DNA from 4 places in the Pseudoalteromonas sp. TB41 genome. Region 2 is predicted to be linked to each of the others. Evidence: predicted binding sites of a transcription regulator. Region 2 holds the regulator's gene; each other region holds the start of a gene.
What was found. Region 2 encodes LexA, which represses DNA repair genes until DNA is damaged. Its sites were predicted from a motif close to TACTGTATNNNNATACAGTA; they were not measured.
Positions count from the first base shown of each region.

Region 1: the regulator LexA is predicted to act here: its motif matches at 1,706-1,725, upstream of uvrD (DNA helicase II).
Region 3: the regulator LexA is predicted to act here: its motif matches at 2,627-2,646, upstream of L641_RS0112370 (YebG family protein).
Region 4: the regulator LexA is predicted to act here: its motif matches at 2,429-2,448, upstream of ruvC (crossover junction endodeoxyribonuclease RuvC).

Region 1 is NZ_AUTH01000028.1:31,219-35,494, reverse strand. It holds gene uvrD (DNA helicase II) at 1-1,641, opposite strand, end outside; gene L641_RS0104890 (hypothetical protein) at 1,957-2,181, shown strand; gene L641_RS0104885 (YacL family protein) at 2,295-2,663, shown strand; gene L641_RS0104880 (dUTP diphosphatase) at 2,716-3,342, shown strand; gene yrfG (GMP/IMP nucleotidase) at 3,344-3,991, opposite strand.
Region 2 is NZ_AUTH01000085.1:29,374-33,649, reverse strand. It holds gene ctaD (cytochrome c oxidase subunit I) at 1-412, opposite strand, end outside; gene coxB (cytochrome c oxidase subunit II) at 412-1,554, opposite strand; gene lexA (transcriptional repressor LexA) at 2,048-2,665, opposite strand; gene L641_RS0113595 (PaaI family thioesterase) at 2,864-3,307, shown strand; gene L641_RS0113590 (hypothetical protein) at 3,337-3,717, opposite strand; gene L641_RS0113585 (endonuclease) at 3,970-4,276, shown strand, end outside.
Region 3 is NZ_AUTH01000082.1:70,769-75,044, forward strand. It holds gene L641_RS0112355 (HDOD domain-containing protein) at 1-208, opposite strand, end outside; gene putP (sodium/proline symporter PutP) at 553-2,064, shown strand; gene L641_RS0112370 (YebG family protein) at 2,276-2,575, opposite strand; gene L641_RS0112375 (ComEA family DNA-binding protein) at 2,873-3,166, shown strand; gene L641_RS0112380 (DUF6170 family protein) at 3,179-3,481, opposite strand; gene dsbB (disulfide bond formation protein DsbB) at 3,483-4,001, opposite strand; gene nhaB (sodium/proton antiporter NhaB) at 4,119-4,276, opposite strand, start outside.
Region 4 is NZ_AUTH01000022.1:5,930-10,205, forward strand. It holds gene ruvB (Holliday junction branch migration DNA helicase RuvB) at 217-1,227, opposite strand; gene ruvA (Holliday junction branch migration protein RuvA) at 1,235-1,852, opposite strand; gene ruvC (crossover junction endodeoxyribonuclease RuvC) at 1,855-2,379, opposite strand; gene L641_RS0103650 (FtsX-like permease family protein) at 2,512-4,276, opposite strand, start outside.

The sequences.
Region 1 (4,276 bases), on a different contig from region 2:
TTCATCAGCTTGCCCTTCACCTGATTCAAGCGAGGTGTAGGCTAAAAAGCCTTGTAGTGGTGAACTGAATTCTTCCTCTTCAGGGAGTTCATATTGATCGCAGGCGCTAATTAATTCTTCTAAGTTTTCAACCCGAGCACGGCCTTTTTCACCTTTTTCAGCCTGATACATTGCCATTAACCCTGAGGTTTGAATGGCATATTTAGCCTGCTCGTGCAGCGTTAAGTCACTAATCTTATCTTCAATATGTTCAATTAACTCAACAAACTTGGCAACAGCTCCAGAAGCGCGACCCGATAAATGCTGTTGCTCTACAATGGCTTTAGCAGCATACCAAAGCGGCAAGGATTCAGCGCGAGCGCAGTCACGTATATGGCTTAATGTTTTATCGCCAATGCCGCGGGCGGGCGTATTAATAACACGCTCAAATGCCGCATCATCTTGGCGGTTACCCACTAAGCGTAAGTATGAAAGAGCATCTTTAATTTCTTGGCGTTCGAAGAATCGCATACCGCCATAAATTCGGTATTTTAAACCTTCTTGTAGCATTGCTTCTTCAAGTACCCGCGATTGCGCATTACTACGATATAAAATAGCCGCATCTTGAAGTGCATTACCCGCATTAAGCCAGCTACGTAATTTGCTACTCACAAAGCGCGCTTCATCTAGCTCATTAAAAGCAGCATAAATAGAAATAGGTTCACCGTCGTTACCATCGGTCCATAAACTTTTACCCATTCGCTCGGAGTTATTTTGAATTAACGCGTTTGAGGCTTTAAGAATAGTGGCAGTCGAGCGATAGTTTTGCTCAAGGCGAATCGTCTCTGCATCAAAATCGGTTAAAAAGCGTTTAATGTTTTCTATTTTTGCGCCGCGCCAACCATAAATACTTTGGTCATCATCACCTACAATCATGATGCTGCTGGTATCGCCCGCAAGTAATTTTAACCATGCATACTGAATAGTATTGGTATCTTGAAACTCGTCTACGAGCATGTGCGCAAAGCGCTGCTGATAATGACGCAGCAAGGTTGGGTTATTTTTAAGAACCTCATAGCTACGTAGTAATATTTCAGCAAAATCAACTAGGCCCGCTCTATCACAAGCTTCTTGATAGGCGGCATAAACGCGCAGCATCATTTGCTCGTTAATATCGTATGCCTGAATATCTTTAGGGCGCAGAGCTTCATCTTTTTTAGCGCTTATGTACCAACCAAACTGCTTTGCCGGCCATTTTTTATCATCAATATTCATCGATTTTAATAAGCGCTTGATCATACGAAGCTGATCGTCAGAGTCTAAAATTTGAAAGGCTTCTGGTAAGTTTGCTTCACGGTGATGTGCACGCAAAATTCGGTGCGATAAACCATGGAAAGTACCAATCCACATGCCCCCTACAGGGGCTTTTAATGTTTCTTCAACCCGTGAGCGCATTTCTTTAGCGGCTTTATTAGTAAAGGTTACCGCAAAAATACTATAGGCAGAGGCTTGCTCTACTTGCATTAACCAGGCAATACGATGAACCAATACTCGAGTTTTACCTGAACCTGCTCCTGCTAATACCAGCATGTTTTGTAATGGCGCTGCAACGGCATCGCGTTGTTTATCATTTAAGCCATCGAGTAATTCTGAAACGTCCATCGTTACGCCTTTTTAATCAATAATGAGAGCAGTATAACAGGTGTTTTTGTTAGGCTAAATAAAATACTGTTTTTATAAACAGCTATTTATAAAATACGTATTTAAGTTGTTGAATAGTTAACAGTATAAACTGAGCAAGTAACTAAAATAGCTATTTAAAATTGCTAATTTGACTTATTTTTGGCAAAAAATACTAAAATGATAAATTCGTAATAATTTAACTGTATGATTTGTAAGCCTTAATAAATTGGCATAAAGTGTGTAAGTATAAATAATAAGTACAAATACAAAATTAATTAAACTACAGAGGTTAGTATGTCTCAACAAGGTTCTGGCGGTAACGTAATCGCAGCATTATGTAATATTTTTTTCCCCGGTTTAGGGCAGTTGGTGCAGGGCCGCATTTTAGCGGCACTTGTTTTTGCAATTCTGGTTTTTGGCGGTTATGCGTTATGGTTTTTAGTTGTTCCAGCCATTATTGGAGCCGTATTCCATTTATGGGCAATTATTGATGCTGCCCGCTATCGCTCAGGCGGTTAGCTATAGTGAGCATACTTTAATAGCGCCTTATGGCGCTATTTTTGTATCTGGCTTTCATTATTCATAGCTGATTAGGTTATAATCTGTTGTATTAGCAGTACTGGAATAAAGTTATGGAATACCAATTCATTCGCGATCCTATTAGTGGGTTAAGAATTAAAATTAGCAGCGAGCACGCGATTATAGGCCGCTGGTTAAATGAAGAAATAGGCAAAGATAAAGTGGCGATGGTGCAGGCACTTATTAGCTCGGTGAGTTCAAGCTTTGAGCCGGTAACACTTAAAGGCCAAGAAATTGATCTGATCCTTTCTAAAGATGAAGCATTATTCGAAGCACATGCGCTGCATCAAGATAACGAAGATATATTAGCCTACCAAGATGACGAACTCATGCTGGAAGAGAATGATTTAAGCAGTGGTTGTGGTTTTGAAGACTTTGTTGACCTGATCAACTCGTGGCATGAGTTTTCGGCTGGTCGTTAAGTTATATTATCTGTATTATTACCCTAATTATAAATCCAACAGTGGAACCAATATGTCTGCGAATTTAAACAAACTAGTTGTTATGCTAGAAATGCAAAATGCCATGAATACCAAAGTACATGAGCAATGGTTTAGTCAAGGCTTTGAATGGTATAGAGCTATTTGGGTTGAATGTGCAGAAATGCTGGATCATTACGGTTGGAAATGGTGGAAAAAACAAACGCCAGATACTGAACAAGTAATTTTAGAGCTGGTTGATATTTTTCATTTTGGTTTATCGCTACGTATCGACGGTGAGACCAGCTACGAGCAAATAGCAACACAGCTACAAACTCAAATGAGCGCCCCACAGCAAGGTGATGATTTTAAACAAACGCTTGAATTATTAGCAGCCAGTGCGGTTGCCAATAAAACCTTTAACGCGGCTGCTTTTGCCGGTTGTATGGCACAAATCGGTATGGATATTGATGATTTATATCGTGGCTATGTGGGTAAAAATACGCTGAACTTCTTCCGTCAGGATCATGGTTACAAAGAGGGTAGCTACATTAAAGTGTGGCATGGCAAAGAAGATAACGAACACTTAGTTGAAGTAGTTAAAAGCCTTGATACTGAGCATGTAGATTTTGCAAAACAGGTATATCAAGGCTTAGTAGCGCGTTACCCTCAGGGCGAATAAGCTAAATAAGCTTACGGTAATCGGTGACACTTAAGTAATCGGTTATATCGTTATGTGGTTGCTGGCTATTCGGGTTAGCAACCGCAAGTAAATGCTCAATGCCGTATTCTCGTGCGGCATTTAATACCGGTAAGCTGTCATCTACAAATAATGTGCGGCGTTTATCAAACCCTAAATCCCCTTGAACCTTGTGCCATAAACTTTGTTGCTCTTTACTTACCCCATATTCATGCGTTGACACCACCCCGTCTAAGTAGTTATCAATGGCGGTATGTTCAAATTTAAGCATTACGCATTCTGGATGAGCATTGGTAAGTAAAATGAGTTCTTTACCTGCACGTCGAAGTTCAGTTAAAAAATGCGGAACGTCTTCACGAATTTTGATTAAGTGAGCAGACTGGCGCTTTAGTTCGAGAATAGGTAAGTTTAGCTGTGCTTCCCAATAGTCAGAGCAGTACCACTGAATTTTGCCACTCACAGCCTGATAGCGTTTTAAGATATCTGCGCGGGCTGCCTCAAAACTGATATTTTGAGCCAGAGCATGTTGTTGTGGAACAACATTGAGCCAAAAGTCAGTGTCGTAATGTAAATCAAGTAAAGTCCCGTCCATGTCGAGTAATACAGTATCGATTTTTGACCAATTGAGCATGATATATCCTTGTGGAAATTGAGGCGTTAAATGACTACGTTGCGATGAAATGCTTGCAAGCGAAATATAATGGGCTCTGTTAATTGAACTTTAAAAACATATACCCAATGATGAAATATTAAGGGCGAATTCAATAACGCCAGATAAATATTTAACCTTAACTACGGGTAAGATATTTTATGATTAATTCTGCATTTAAATTGCTTTTAATTCAAACTGAAACTCGCATCTTATACTCATTTGGGTATATGATTAGTATAACTGCAATGATAGCAAATTGATGCC
Region 2 (4,276 bases):
GCATAAACAATGACGCTAACAAAATTAAAAACGCAAACGGTAAAATCCAAAAACTCCAGTTGTTCATTCTCGGTAATGCCATATCTGGCGCACCAATCATTAGCGGGATCATCCAGTTTGCCAATCCAGTAAATGCAGGCATTACTGCACCAAATACCATGATCAGTCCATGCACTGTGGTCATTTGGTTAAAAAAGTGTGGATCAACTAACTGTAAACCCGGCTGAAATAGCTCAGCACGGATCACCATGGCCATTGCTCCACCAATCAAAAACATGGTGAGGGAAAAAATTAAATATAAGCTTCCGATATCTTTATGGTTGGTTGTAAATAACCAGCGCTTAAAGCCAGTAGCGGGTTGGTGGGCATGATGAGCCTCATTGGTGTTAGGTTGTTCTGCAATGCTACTCATTATTTAGCCTCCCCATCAGCATCCAGTGCCGCTTGTATTTCGCTTGGTTGAATTACCTCTCCGGTGTCATTACCCCATGCGTTACGCTTATAAGTAATAACGGCTGCTATCTGCTTAATAGATAATTGCTTTGCAAAAGACTGCATCGCTGTACCTGGTTTACCATAAAGTAAAATATCGATATGACCTTTGATATCACCTACCACTATTGGGCTACCTTTAAGTGCAGGAAAAACACCTGGCAGGCCTAAACCAGTTGGTTGGTGACACGCAGCACAGCTCGCCATATAAACTTGCTCACCCAGTGCCATTAACTCTTCTTTTGGTACTACTTGGTCTAATAACGCAGCGTCTGCTTCAGCTGCTTTTTGCTTGGCTTGTTTAGCCTCTGCTAACCACGTTTTGAAGTCTTCTTCTGTTTTAACTTCTACCACAACAGGCATAAAACCATGATCTTTACCGCAAAGCTCTGCACACTGCCCACGGTAAGTACCAACCTCATTAATATTGGTCCATGTTTCGTTAATAAACCCAGGGTTTGCATCTTTTTTAACGGCAAAGTCAGGCACCCACCATGAGTGAATAACATCATCTGAAGTCATTAAAAAACGTACTTTTTGATTAATTGGTAGTACCAGCGGTTTATCGACCTCGAGCAAATAATTCGGGTTTTTATCAGCAAGGTTGGTTATTTCATTTTGAGGTGTAGCTAGCATGGAATAAAACTCAACGTCCTCCCCCATATACTCGTAATGCCACTTCCACTGTGAGCCTGTAATTTTAATGGTGAGATCAGCTTTGCTGGCATCCTCCATGGCAATTAAGGTTTTAGTCGCAGGAATGGCCATAACAATTAATATGACAAAAGGGATCGCAGTCCACAGTATTTCTACTTTGGTGCTTTCATGGAATTGGGCAGGGACAGCCCCTTTAGATTTGCGATGATGAATGAGTGCCCAAAACATAATGGCAAACACGATCACCCCAATCACACAACATATTAAAAAAATAGTCATGTGCAGTTGGTATACATTATTACTTATATCGGTTACGCCTTTACGCATATTATATTGGCTATTAGCAAGCACATTCTGCGAAAAAACAAACAATATAAGCCACAAGGAAGAACTCAGCTTACCCATGTGACGGCTCCTTTGATGCTATTGCTGACGCAAAGCGAAGAGGCATACGGCTTAAACGCCTATTCGTTATTTTTATTTTTTATAAGGGTGCTGGATTTAGTAAATGTGTGTTCTCAAAACGACTAAGCTGTGAGTTATTTTTATTCCAGCTCTTTAATAACTAGTTAAAAAATAAACAATAAGCAAGGTGAGTATGAAAAATAAACAAGGTGTATTTTTTAAAATGCGCAGCTAAAAAAATAGCAACTAGTCAGGCAATTAATCTAAGAGTCAGGTTTAGTAAGGGGTGTATTGAAATTACAGGATAGAAATATAAAAAATTGTTAACTTAAAAAAGCAGAGTAAATTTGTTTATTTATAAAGTATTTAGTGATTTTATTTATGATAGGAGAAGCACTTAACAACATATAGTCATACATTTGATAAGTTAGACATTGTGCTGCTAACAAACCCAGCGCCTAATCACTATTAAGCGCTAAATTATGCTTTAATACTACATCCAGTCAGCGTTACGAATAACACCTACCGCTAAGCCTTCAATATTGAACGACTCATTTTCTAAATCGACCTCAATAGCTGAAAACTCATCATTTTCAGCATGTAAGAGTACTTTTCTGCCCGCTTTTTCTAAACGCTTCACGGTTACATCGTCGTCAACACGGGCAACAATAACTTGTCCATTTTCGGCAACTTGGGTTTTATGCACAGCAAGTAAATCACCATCCATAATACCAATGTCTTTCATACTCATACCGTTAACACGCAATAAAAAATCGGCCGCAGGTTTAAACATTAAAGGGTCAATTTTACAGTGGCTTTCTACATGCTGTTGCGCCAATATTGGCTCACCGGCAGCAACCCTGCCAATTAAAGGCAAGCCCAACTGCTCTGGCTCCTCTTCTTCAACAAGCTGAATGCCCCGACTCGCGCCTGGCTTCATTTTAATAACACCTTTTTTGGCCAGTGCTTTTAAGTGTTCTTCTGCAGCATTCGCACTTTTAAAACCCAGTGTTTGTGCAATTTCGGCACGTGTAGGAGGCATACCAGTGTCTTTAATAAACACTTTAATGAGTTCGAGTATTTGCGCTTGGCGTTTCGTTAATGGTCGCATACAACTGGTTTTCCATACAGTACAATTAACTGTGAGTATATACAGTTATTTAAAAATCGCAAATATAAATTAATGCCTTATATGCCGTTATCATCAAACAATAACCTACTTTAAAAGCAGGGTGATAAATGTAATTATTAGCAACGCATTATCATATTAATAAATTTTAATTCTCAATTACTTATCCAAGGAGCTAGCATGAGTATTTGGCATCAACCGATTACATTAGAGTTTTGTAAGCAATTAGATCAAGGTATTACAGGCCAAGGGACACTCATGAAAACCATGGGAATAGAGATCAGTGAAATTGGTGATGACTACTTAGTGGCAACTATGCCGGCAATTCCAGAGCATCATAACCCTATGGGTATCGTTCATGGGGGTGCAAATGTGGTGCTTGCTGAAACAGTAGCAAGTTATGCCGCTAATTTTGTGGTTGATTTCAATCGATTTTATTGTGTTGGCCAAGAAATCAGTGCAAGTCATTTAAAGGCATCACGCAATGGCACATTAACGGCCACAGCGAGAGCTTATCATATCGGCAAGCGCAGCTCGGTTTGGGATATTAAAATAACCAATAGCCGCAATGAGCTTTGCTGCGTATCACGTATGACCGCAGCCGTAGTTGAGCGAAAAGGCTAGTAAGTCAATTAACCAAGGTTGAAGTTAAATTACTTTTCGAGAGGGTAAATAGTAATTTCTACGCCTGCACCAATTGCAGATATACGTAACAAGGTATCTGCATGTAAGGCTTGGTTAAAGCATTTTGGCGAAGTGCCAGACTCAAACCCAATATCGAAAGTTCTGCGTGAACAACTCAACCATTGCTTTAATGCATTGCGTGAACACGACTCGATTAACTCACACAAGTGATTAATCGCTTTATCTGGCGTGGTTATTTCACCTGCAACCTCAATGCGAGCAAGTTGACGGTATTCGTCTTTATCATAATGTAAAATAGTTGCGACCTTTTTTAAATCAGCAACTAATACGCTAATATCTTGCTTTGACTCAAGCTCTAGATCTACATTTAAAAATTGAATTTCCGACATTATCTCGTTTTTACCCTCTATTAATTTCATTGCAAACTTTAACGCAGTTTTACCGTTATACCAAATCAACAACGCAGGAATTACCTCATTAACGCATTTTTAGCGTTAGCCTCTGAATATTGCCCACTATTTACTCCTCAAAAACGCCCTCTACAAAATACGCAAATTAAAATTAAAGCATGCCGGCGGCAGTTTACTTTTTTATTCTAGGCCTTAAACTAGCCGCTCCTGTAGTTCACGTATGTGATGGATATGATTCGGTTTATTTTAGCTTTGTTGGCTTGCTGTGCTTGTTTTTCAGCAATGGGCGAACAATTTACGCGGTTTTCGAGTGCCAAAAAGCACTTAATTAATACCCTTCCCGAAAACGCTAAAAGTATTTATTGTGGTTGCGATATAAAAAAACAAGGCAAAAAGTTGGTACCCGACCCTACCCATTGTGGCTACGTGCCTCGCAACACACTAACCCGCTCAGGCAAAGTAAATCAACGTGCCCTGCGAATTGAATGGGAACATATTGTCCCTGCATGGGAATTTGGTCACCAGTTACAATGTTGGC
Region 3 (4,276 bases), on a different contig from region 2:
CTAAGGTAAAGTTAATATAAGCGGGTTTATTATCAGTTAAATCTTCTAAGCCAAAGTTAAATTGACTGCCTTCAATCAGTCGAGACGTGGCTTCATCGCCGTCAATATTTGGAAATACGTTATCAACTCCATCACGAAATAAAAGCTCATAGCCAATTAGTTCTTTATTGCGATCTAAAATAGGTTGCCGAGCAGCGTAAAAATACATATTGGATTCCGAAAGAGTAGAAATTGATTAACATTGTAATAATATATTGGAAAACATTCAAAATAGCATCGGTAAAATGAACATTATTAATAAAATACTATGGTTGGTTTGGTATTTCTTAATCTAATTTTATTGTTTTTCATTTTATTTGTTGCAAAAGTGAGCTAACCGATGGTTTTTTATCTACTTAAATGAGCGGGTTGGAGTTATTAGCAATTACCGTGTTATAGTTCAGTAGAAAGCTTTTATTCCAATACTGTCTTAATTATAAGATTTCAAGAGTCATTATTTGGATTAAAAGCCTGTTATTACTTATTTAAGTGGAGGCAAATTTGGAAACAGGAATGATTATTTCACTGGCATTATATTTTATTGTAATGCTGGGAATAGGACTATACGCATATAAGCAATCTACCAGCGATATATCAGGGTATATGCTAGGTGGTCGTAATTTAGCCCCCAGTGTTGCTGCCTTATCAGCGGGTGCATCAGACATGAGTGGTTGGTTACTTATGGGCCTACCTGGCGCAATGTACTTATTTGGGCTTAGCAAGGTTTGGATTGCTATTGGCTTAGTATTAGGCGCATGGGCAAACTATTTCTTAGTCGCCCCAAGACTGCGTGTTTATACTGAAAAAGCAAATGACTCTATTACCATCCCTGATTATTTTGCAAATCGTTTTGATGATAACAAGAATATCCTCCGTGTGATCTCTGCAATTGTTATTATTGTGTTCTTTACTTTGTATACTTCATCAGGCGTAGTCGCCGGTGGTAAGTTATTTGAAAATTCATTTCAGATGAGTTACGAAATGGGTTTATACATCACCACGGGTGTGGTTGTTGTTTACACCTTATTTGGTGGTTTTTTAGCGGTTAGCCTAACAGACTTCGTGCAAGGTTGTATTATGTTTATCTCCTTGCTTGCAGTACCTATCGCTACTTATATGATGCTTGATCAGCCATTTATGGATACTTTAGCAAATGCAAATTACCAGCAGTTGTTAAGTTCACCAAAAGCCAGTGAAATCCATTCATTGAATATGCTTGATTGGTTTGCTGGTGGTTCTACCATTGCTATTATTTCTGCGATGGCTTGGGGCTTAGGCTACTTTGGTCAGCCACATATTATTGTTCGCTTTATGTCTATTCGCTCAGTGAAAGAAATGCCAACTATGCGTCGTATTGGTATGTCTTGGATGACACTATCTGCGATTGGTGCGGTATTTACCGGTTTATTTGGTGCTGCCTTTATGATTGAAAACCAAATGCCTATTGCCGATAAAGAGACCATTTTCTTAGTATTAGCTGAACTTATTTTCCACCCATTAATTGCTGGCTTCCTACTGGCTGCTATTTTAGCTGCGATTATGAGTACGATTTCATCGCAATTATTGGTGTGTTCAAGCTCGCTTACTGAAGACTTCTACAAGATTTACTTAAACCGCGATGCCTCGCAAACTGAGCTGGTGTTAGTAGGGCGTATTAGCGTAATACTGGTTGCGTTATTTGCTATTTACCTAGCGTATGACCGTAATAGTTCAATACTTGATTTAGTTAGCAACGCATGGGCTGGTTTTGGTGCTGCATTTGGTCCACTTGTCTTGTTTAGCCTTTACTGGAAACGTATGAACTTAAAAGGGGCTATTAGCGGTATGGTTGTTGGTGCTTTAACAGTGCTTGTATGGATTTATGCGCCTATTACCATTAATGGTGAGAGCTTAAGCAGTGTAATTTATGAAATCGTCCCAGGCTTCATTTTAGCGAGTATTGCTATTGTGGTAGGAAGCCTTGTGACAGCTGAACCGAAAAAAGAAATTACTGATCTGTTTGATGAAGTTGAATCGTCATTGTAACTGATTAGCTAACGTAAAGTGTTGGTTTTTATAAATGCCAATCAGTTTAACTGGTTGGCATTTTTTTATTGGCTGACCTTTAGAAAAGACCATTCATCTCGTTTAATCACCGATTACTTGCCTTTAGCTATTATTATTTAAAGGCATAAAAAAACTGAATTCGAATACCGAATTCAGTTTTTTAACAATTACTATTGAGCTTTTAAAAGTACTAACTCGCTGCTTTATCTTTTATATCCGCAACGTTATCTGACTTTGTTTTTTTAGCTTTAGTGGGTACTTCTTTACCACCTTTAAGTACGGCCATAAAGTCGTCTTTACTTTTTGCAATCTCCAGCGCGAGCGACTCAACCTGTTGTTCACTTAGTGGTACATCTACTTTTTCAAGCATGAGTTCTAGTGACTCGGCAATATCGAGCATTTTGTCATAGGCATCAGCTTCTTTTTTAGTAGTAAACGTCATGCGCTCGACTCCGTTTCGTTCTACAACATATTTAACAACAACAGCCATGATTTCTCCTGCTTACTTACGTGGCAATATGATTAATTTAAATCATTAGATTACTGTTTTTATATACAGTACAAGCTTGCGCGCGTTTTTGCAAGCTTTAGCCTTAGTTTATCTGCAGCTTGGTTGACAATAAAGAGTAACTCTACTTTATTTATTAAGTCACTTTATAACGCGTTGCAGTAAAGGAGTCGCAAGGAGTGATTGTTACCGTTAGTACTTAGTAACCACAACGTTATGTAAAAGTGCTGGGTGTAAATAATCAACAAATGTTCATGTGAGAACACAAAAGGAAATAGTATGAAATTAATTAAAATCATCTCATTAGCCGCTGCTTTATGTTTATTACCTATGGGTACCACCTTTGCGCAAAGCGATATGCTATCAGAGCAGATGCAATCAGCCGTGGTTAATATTAATACTGCTGATTTAAAACAGTTAATTAAGTTACCAGGTGTCGGCAAGAAAAAAGCACAGGCAATTATCGATTATAGAGAAACCAATGGTGATTTCGCATCACTTGAAGATCTAGCTAAAGTAAAAGGGGTGGGTAAAAAAATGCTAGCCAAACTTGATGGAAAGGTGGCGTTTTAACTTAAAAGGGCGCTATGCGCCCTGATCAAACTGTTTTAAGGCAGCACCAAGGTGCTTTTTAGCAAAATTAACATCTACGGGGGCAGTTAATAGCGGGTAGCTTAAACCAGCCACAATCAAAAAGGGCACGAGTAGCCATCCTTCAAAAAGGGTAAATATTAAAAAAAATGGGCTTAGCAGCATAAGCTTTACAATACGCATTAACACTCTGTCACTAGGAGAGAGCATACTTAACGAGATCGCAATAACGGTTTGTCTTTGACGAACTTTTAAGTGTTTAAGTTCGTCAACGTGGCTTGAAAAAAAAGTAAACATATTAAAGTGACTTTTTAGTTATTAATCGGCTGGCCACCAATATAAAGAGTGTGGCGGTAAACAATACAAAAATAACTTCCATCCATGCTGGCATACTTAAGCCTGCAAATTGCCAATCTATGTTTCCGCAATCACCGGTTGCCTCAAAAAATTGCGGTATCCAATGATGTAATGGCATAAACTCTGGAAAATTTGGCTCAAACTCACAGCTAAATGCGAAGGGGTCAGTGGTTGTTTGCATTTCAATGTGCTCACGAGCTATTAGTAACCCCCATACACTTGAAACCCCCCACACTGTATAAGCGACAATACGGACTACGAGGTTGTTTGGTTTACTGGCGCCAATAATACCGGCAAAAAGTAAGCCTAATACCGCGGTGCGTTGGTAAATACACATAATGCACGGCGCTAACCCCATGTTGTATTGGAAAAAGAGCGCGATGACTTCAAGCAGAAAAACAATCCCACTGAATAATAACCAAGGTGTACGCTGAGTACTTAGATTAGCAAGCCAGTTCATAACAAATCCGTATTTAAATAAGGGCTTAGATTATGACGTAGGATAAACAGCGGAGCAAGTAAAAGGGAAAAGTGAGGAGCTATGAAATTTCCTAGCTCCTCAAAGTCGGGGAAGCTCTTAATGCCCAGAATTCGCTACAGGGATGTGGTGTTGTATTATCCCCCAGTCATAAAACAAACTGGTTATTTCACTCAAGCCAAAATAAGTCGCGCTTAACCCAACAAAGGTAAGCACAAAAGTGTAAGGTAAAGCCATATACACCATTCGACCGTAAG
Region 4 (4,276 bases), on a different contig from region 2:
CCCGCATTATTTGCGGGCTTTTTTTTGCCCGCAATTTGTCAAATCAGCTACACTCGGCCTCAGTAACGTTACAGCAGGCGCACAATAGCCTGATATGTCTTAACGCTCAGTGAATTATTGGCAAAGTAAAATACGTCTAAATTTAGCCTTTGCTTATACTAAAAAGCCACTGTCGTTAAAATGACAGTGGCTTTAGAAAGAGTCTAGTTATTCTGGTTATTTAATCTTTTTAGGTAACAAGCCAAAATGGTGGTACGCATTATCAGAGACAATTCGCCCTCGCGGCGTACGCTGAATAAATCCTTGTTGAATTAAAAAGGGTTCAATCACATCTTCTATGGTTTCTTTCTCTTCGCCTATTGCCGCGGCTAAGTTGTCAAGGCCAACAGGGCCACCCATAAACTTTTCGATGATGGCGAGTAAATATTTACGATCCATGTAATCAAAACCGCTTTTATCAACGTCAATCATGTCGAGGGCTTGTTGGGCCACCTCAGCATTAACCGTACCGTCTGACTTTACTTGGGTGTAATCGCGCACTCGGCGCAATAAACGATTTGCAATACGTGGCGTACCGCGCGAACGTTTGGCTATTTCGGCCGCGCCATCGTCACACATTTCTAAACTAAGATAATGCGCTGAGCGCCCCACAATATGCGATAAGTCTTCCACAGAGTAAAACTCTAAGCGCTGCACAATACCAAAACGGTCACGCAGTGGAGAAGTTAATGATCCCGCACGGGTAGTTGCACCAATGAGTGTAAATGCGGGTAAATCAAGCTTAATAGAACGCGCTGCAGGGCCTTCACCTATCATAATATCGAGCTGGTAATCTTCCATTGCCGGGTAGAGTATTTCTTCAACTTGCGGGCTCAAACGGTGAATTTCATCAATAAACAGTACATCACCTTCTTCAAGGTTAGTGAGCAATGCGGCTAAATCGCCCGCTTTTTCAAGCACAGGCCCAGACGTGGTTTTAATATTTACGTTTAATTCGTTCGCCACAATATTAGCAAGCGTGGTTTTACCTAAGCCTGGTGGGCCAAATATCAATAAGTGATCCAACGCTTCGCTACGACTGCGCGCAGCTTCAATAAATATTTCCATTTGTTGCTTAACATGCGGCTGACCACGATAGTCGGCCAGTAACTTAGGCCTAATAGCACGGTCTATGGTGTCTTCGTTGGTTTTTTCAGCAGCATCTATTAAGCGATCAGCTTCGATCATAATTTACTCACAGCATTGATTTCAAAGATTCTTTAATTAGAACTTCAGTCGACATATCGGGTTTGCTTACTGATTTTACTGCTTTTTGCGCTTGTGGCAATTTATAACCGAGCGCCACTAATGCCGAAACCGCATCATCGGCCGCATTATTGGCTATAGTTGCATCGCTCGCAGGCTCTATTACGGCGCTATCGCTAAATGGGGTAAATAAGTCATTACCCCAATTTTTTAATCTGTCTTTCATTTCGAGCACTAAGCGCTCTGCGGTCTTTTTGCCCACCCCTGGCAGTTTAACCAAGGCAGTGGCATCTTCATTGTTTACACAACTTACAAACTGCTGCGCCGACATGCCCGACAAAATGGCTAAGCCTAATTTAGGCCCTACTCCATTGGCTTTTAACAGCTCTCTAAATAACGCACGTTCGGTTTTATTATTAAAGCCAAACAATAACTGTGCGTCTTCGCGTACTACAAAATGAGTGTACACAATGGCGTTGTCGCCTACTTTAGGCAAATCGTAAAAACAGGTCATTGGCATTTGTACTTCGTAGCCAACGCCGCTCACTTCTAAGAGTATTTCTGGGGGCTGTTTTTCAACTAACACGCCGTTTAAGCGACCTATCATTGTTATTTCCTTAGACGTCCTCTAACGGTTTTGCTTGCGCTACCCGCTAGTTTTATTAAATTTTGTTCAGAGTGGGCATGGCAAATTGCAATTGCAAGCGCATCCGCCGCATCGGCTTGCGGCGTACCTGGCAGTTTAAGTATGTTTTTAACCATATGTTGAACTTGCGATTTATCTGCCCCACCGTTACCCACAACGGCTTGCTTTATTTGCCGTGCTGAGTATTCAAAAACCGGTAAGTCGGCCATAGAGGCACCGACAATCGCAGCACCACGGGCTTGACCTAGCTTTAAAGCAGAATCAGGGTTATGCGCCATAAATACTTTTTCTATAGCAAATGTTTCAGGCGAAAATTGCTCTATAAGTTGCGTAATGCCCTGGTAAATCATTTTAAGTCGGGTGGGAAAGTCATGATCGGCTAATTTAATACAGCCACTGCCTAAGTATGAAAACTTGGCACCTTGATGCGCAACCACACCGTAACCCGTTAAACGCGAGCCCGGATCGATCCCTAAAATTATGGCCAAACAGCACTCTCATTATTGTTATTTATTAATAGTGCTAATAATGCCAGAGCACTGTATAAATTACCAGTACAAAGCAAAAACAAAAATGCCTACTTAAAAAGTAGGCATTTAAACGCTATTTGGCTGGAAAGTTTACGCCAATGCGCGTACTAAGCCTTGGGTATTTTGTTTAAGCGTACGGGCAATCATAAAATAGCCTAACCCAGCTACAAACACGCCGCCAGCAGCGGGGCCTATAATCCAAATATTAGGATGCAGCTTACCCGCTAAATCAAACATTTGCTGCTGAACAATCAATAACGCAATATCGCTGAAAAATGCAGCCACCAGTCCGGCTAAACCGCCCAGTAATAAAAACTCATACAAGGTGGCATTTTTGATTAATCGGCTTTTAGCGCCCAAAGTACGCAGTATCACAATTTCTTGCATCCGCTCACCTAAGCTTGCTTGCACCTGCGATATAAGTACCAACGCGCCACACAACACCACAATAGCCAGTACAAAGCCAATAGCTAACGACACTTGCTCAATAGTCGATTGAATTTGTCTAACAAAGTTGTCTACATCAATCGCTGTAATAGTAGGGTATGCTCGCAATAGCTGGCTAAAATCGCGCTTTTGCTCAGGCTCAATACGTACTGATGAAATATACGTGGCCGGAAAGCTGTTCAACACATCAGGGCTTAAAATAATGAAAAAGTTAGGTTTAAGCGTGGCCCAATTAACTTTACGTACACTGGTAATTTTAGCGTCGAACGACTGCGCACCAATTAAAAACGTGAGGGTATCGCCCATTTTCACATCAAGGCGCTTCATCATCGACTCTTCAAGTGAGGCCTCAGCTACTGCGTCATCGCCAAACCACTGGCCATCGATAATGTCATTTTGTGAAGGGACTTCGTCAAGCCAAGTTAAGTTAAGCTCGCGGCCAATGCCTGAGCGGGCTTCTTCGTCTTTTTTCTCGTTGTCTTGCAATGACACTTCACGTGCTACTGCTTCGCCATTTACTGCATTCACGCGGCCACGAATCGTTGGGTAAAACTCCGACACTTGAATGCCTTTTTGCGCTAAGTATTCATTTACCGGATCCAGCTCATTTTGCGTAATATTAACCAAAAAGGCATTAGGTGCATCGCTTGGTAACTGAGACTGCCAATCCGAAATAATGTCGTTTTTTAGCACAATTAAAAACAACAGTAATTTAATCGCTAGCGAAAAACTGATTAGCTGCACCGCGTTAACGTTGGCACGTTTTTGAATAGACGCAATAGCCAACGACCAGCTGTTACCTGGCTTTAAGCCAAGCTTTCGGCCCCCGCCAAATATTAATTTAGAAATTAAAAACAACACTAAAATAAGCGCAAGCGTTGAGGCAAATAAAATAAGGGTAATTTTAATATTGTTACTAAATAACCACATTAATAAAAATACCGTTAAGGCGCTAAGTCCTAAATGGATTTTACTTACCGCAAGGCGATCGCCTAAATTACGGCGAAGCACTCTAAGTGGTGGAATATCAAATAAATCTAACAATGGCTTAATAGAAAACATAACCGCACAAATAACCCCGGTGCTAATGGCCACTAACCACGGTTTAAACCCTGCCATAGGCAGTTCGGTTCCCATGCTTTTTGCAAGGTAACCAGTTGCAACTTCTTGTAAGCCGTAACCAATAGCAAGGCCAACAACTACCGCCATGGTACACACCATTAATAAGTGCATAAGGTAAATTTTGCGGATTATATCGCGGCTGCCGCCTAAAGTTTTCATCATTGCGACAGGGTCGTATTGGCGCTCACAATAACGTTTAGCTGACACCGCAATGGCTACTGCAGCTAAAATAATGCCCAGCAAACCTGCTAACAATAAAAAACTTTCGGCTCTGTTTAAGCTATTT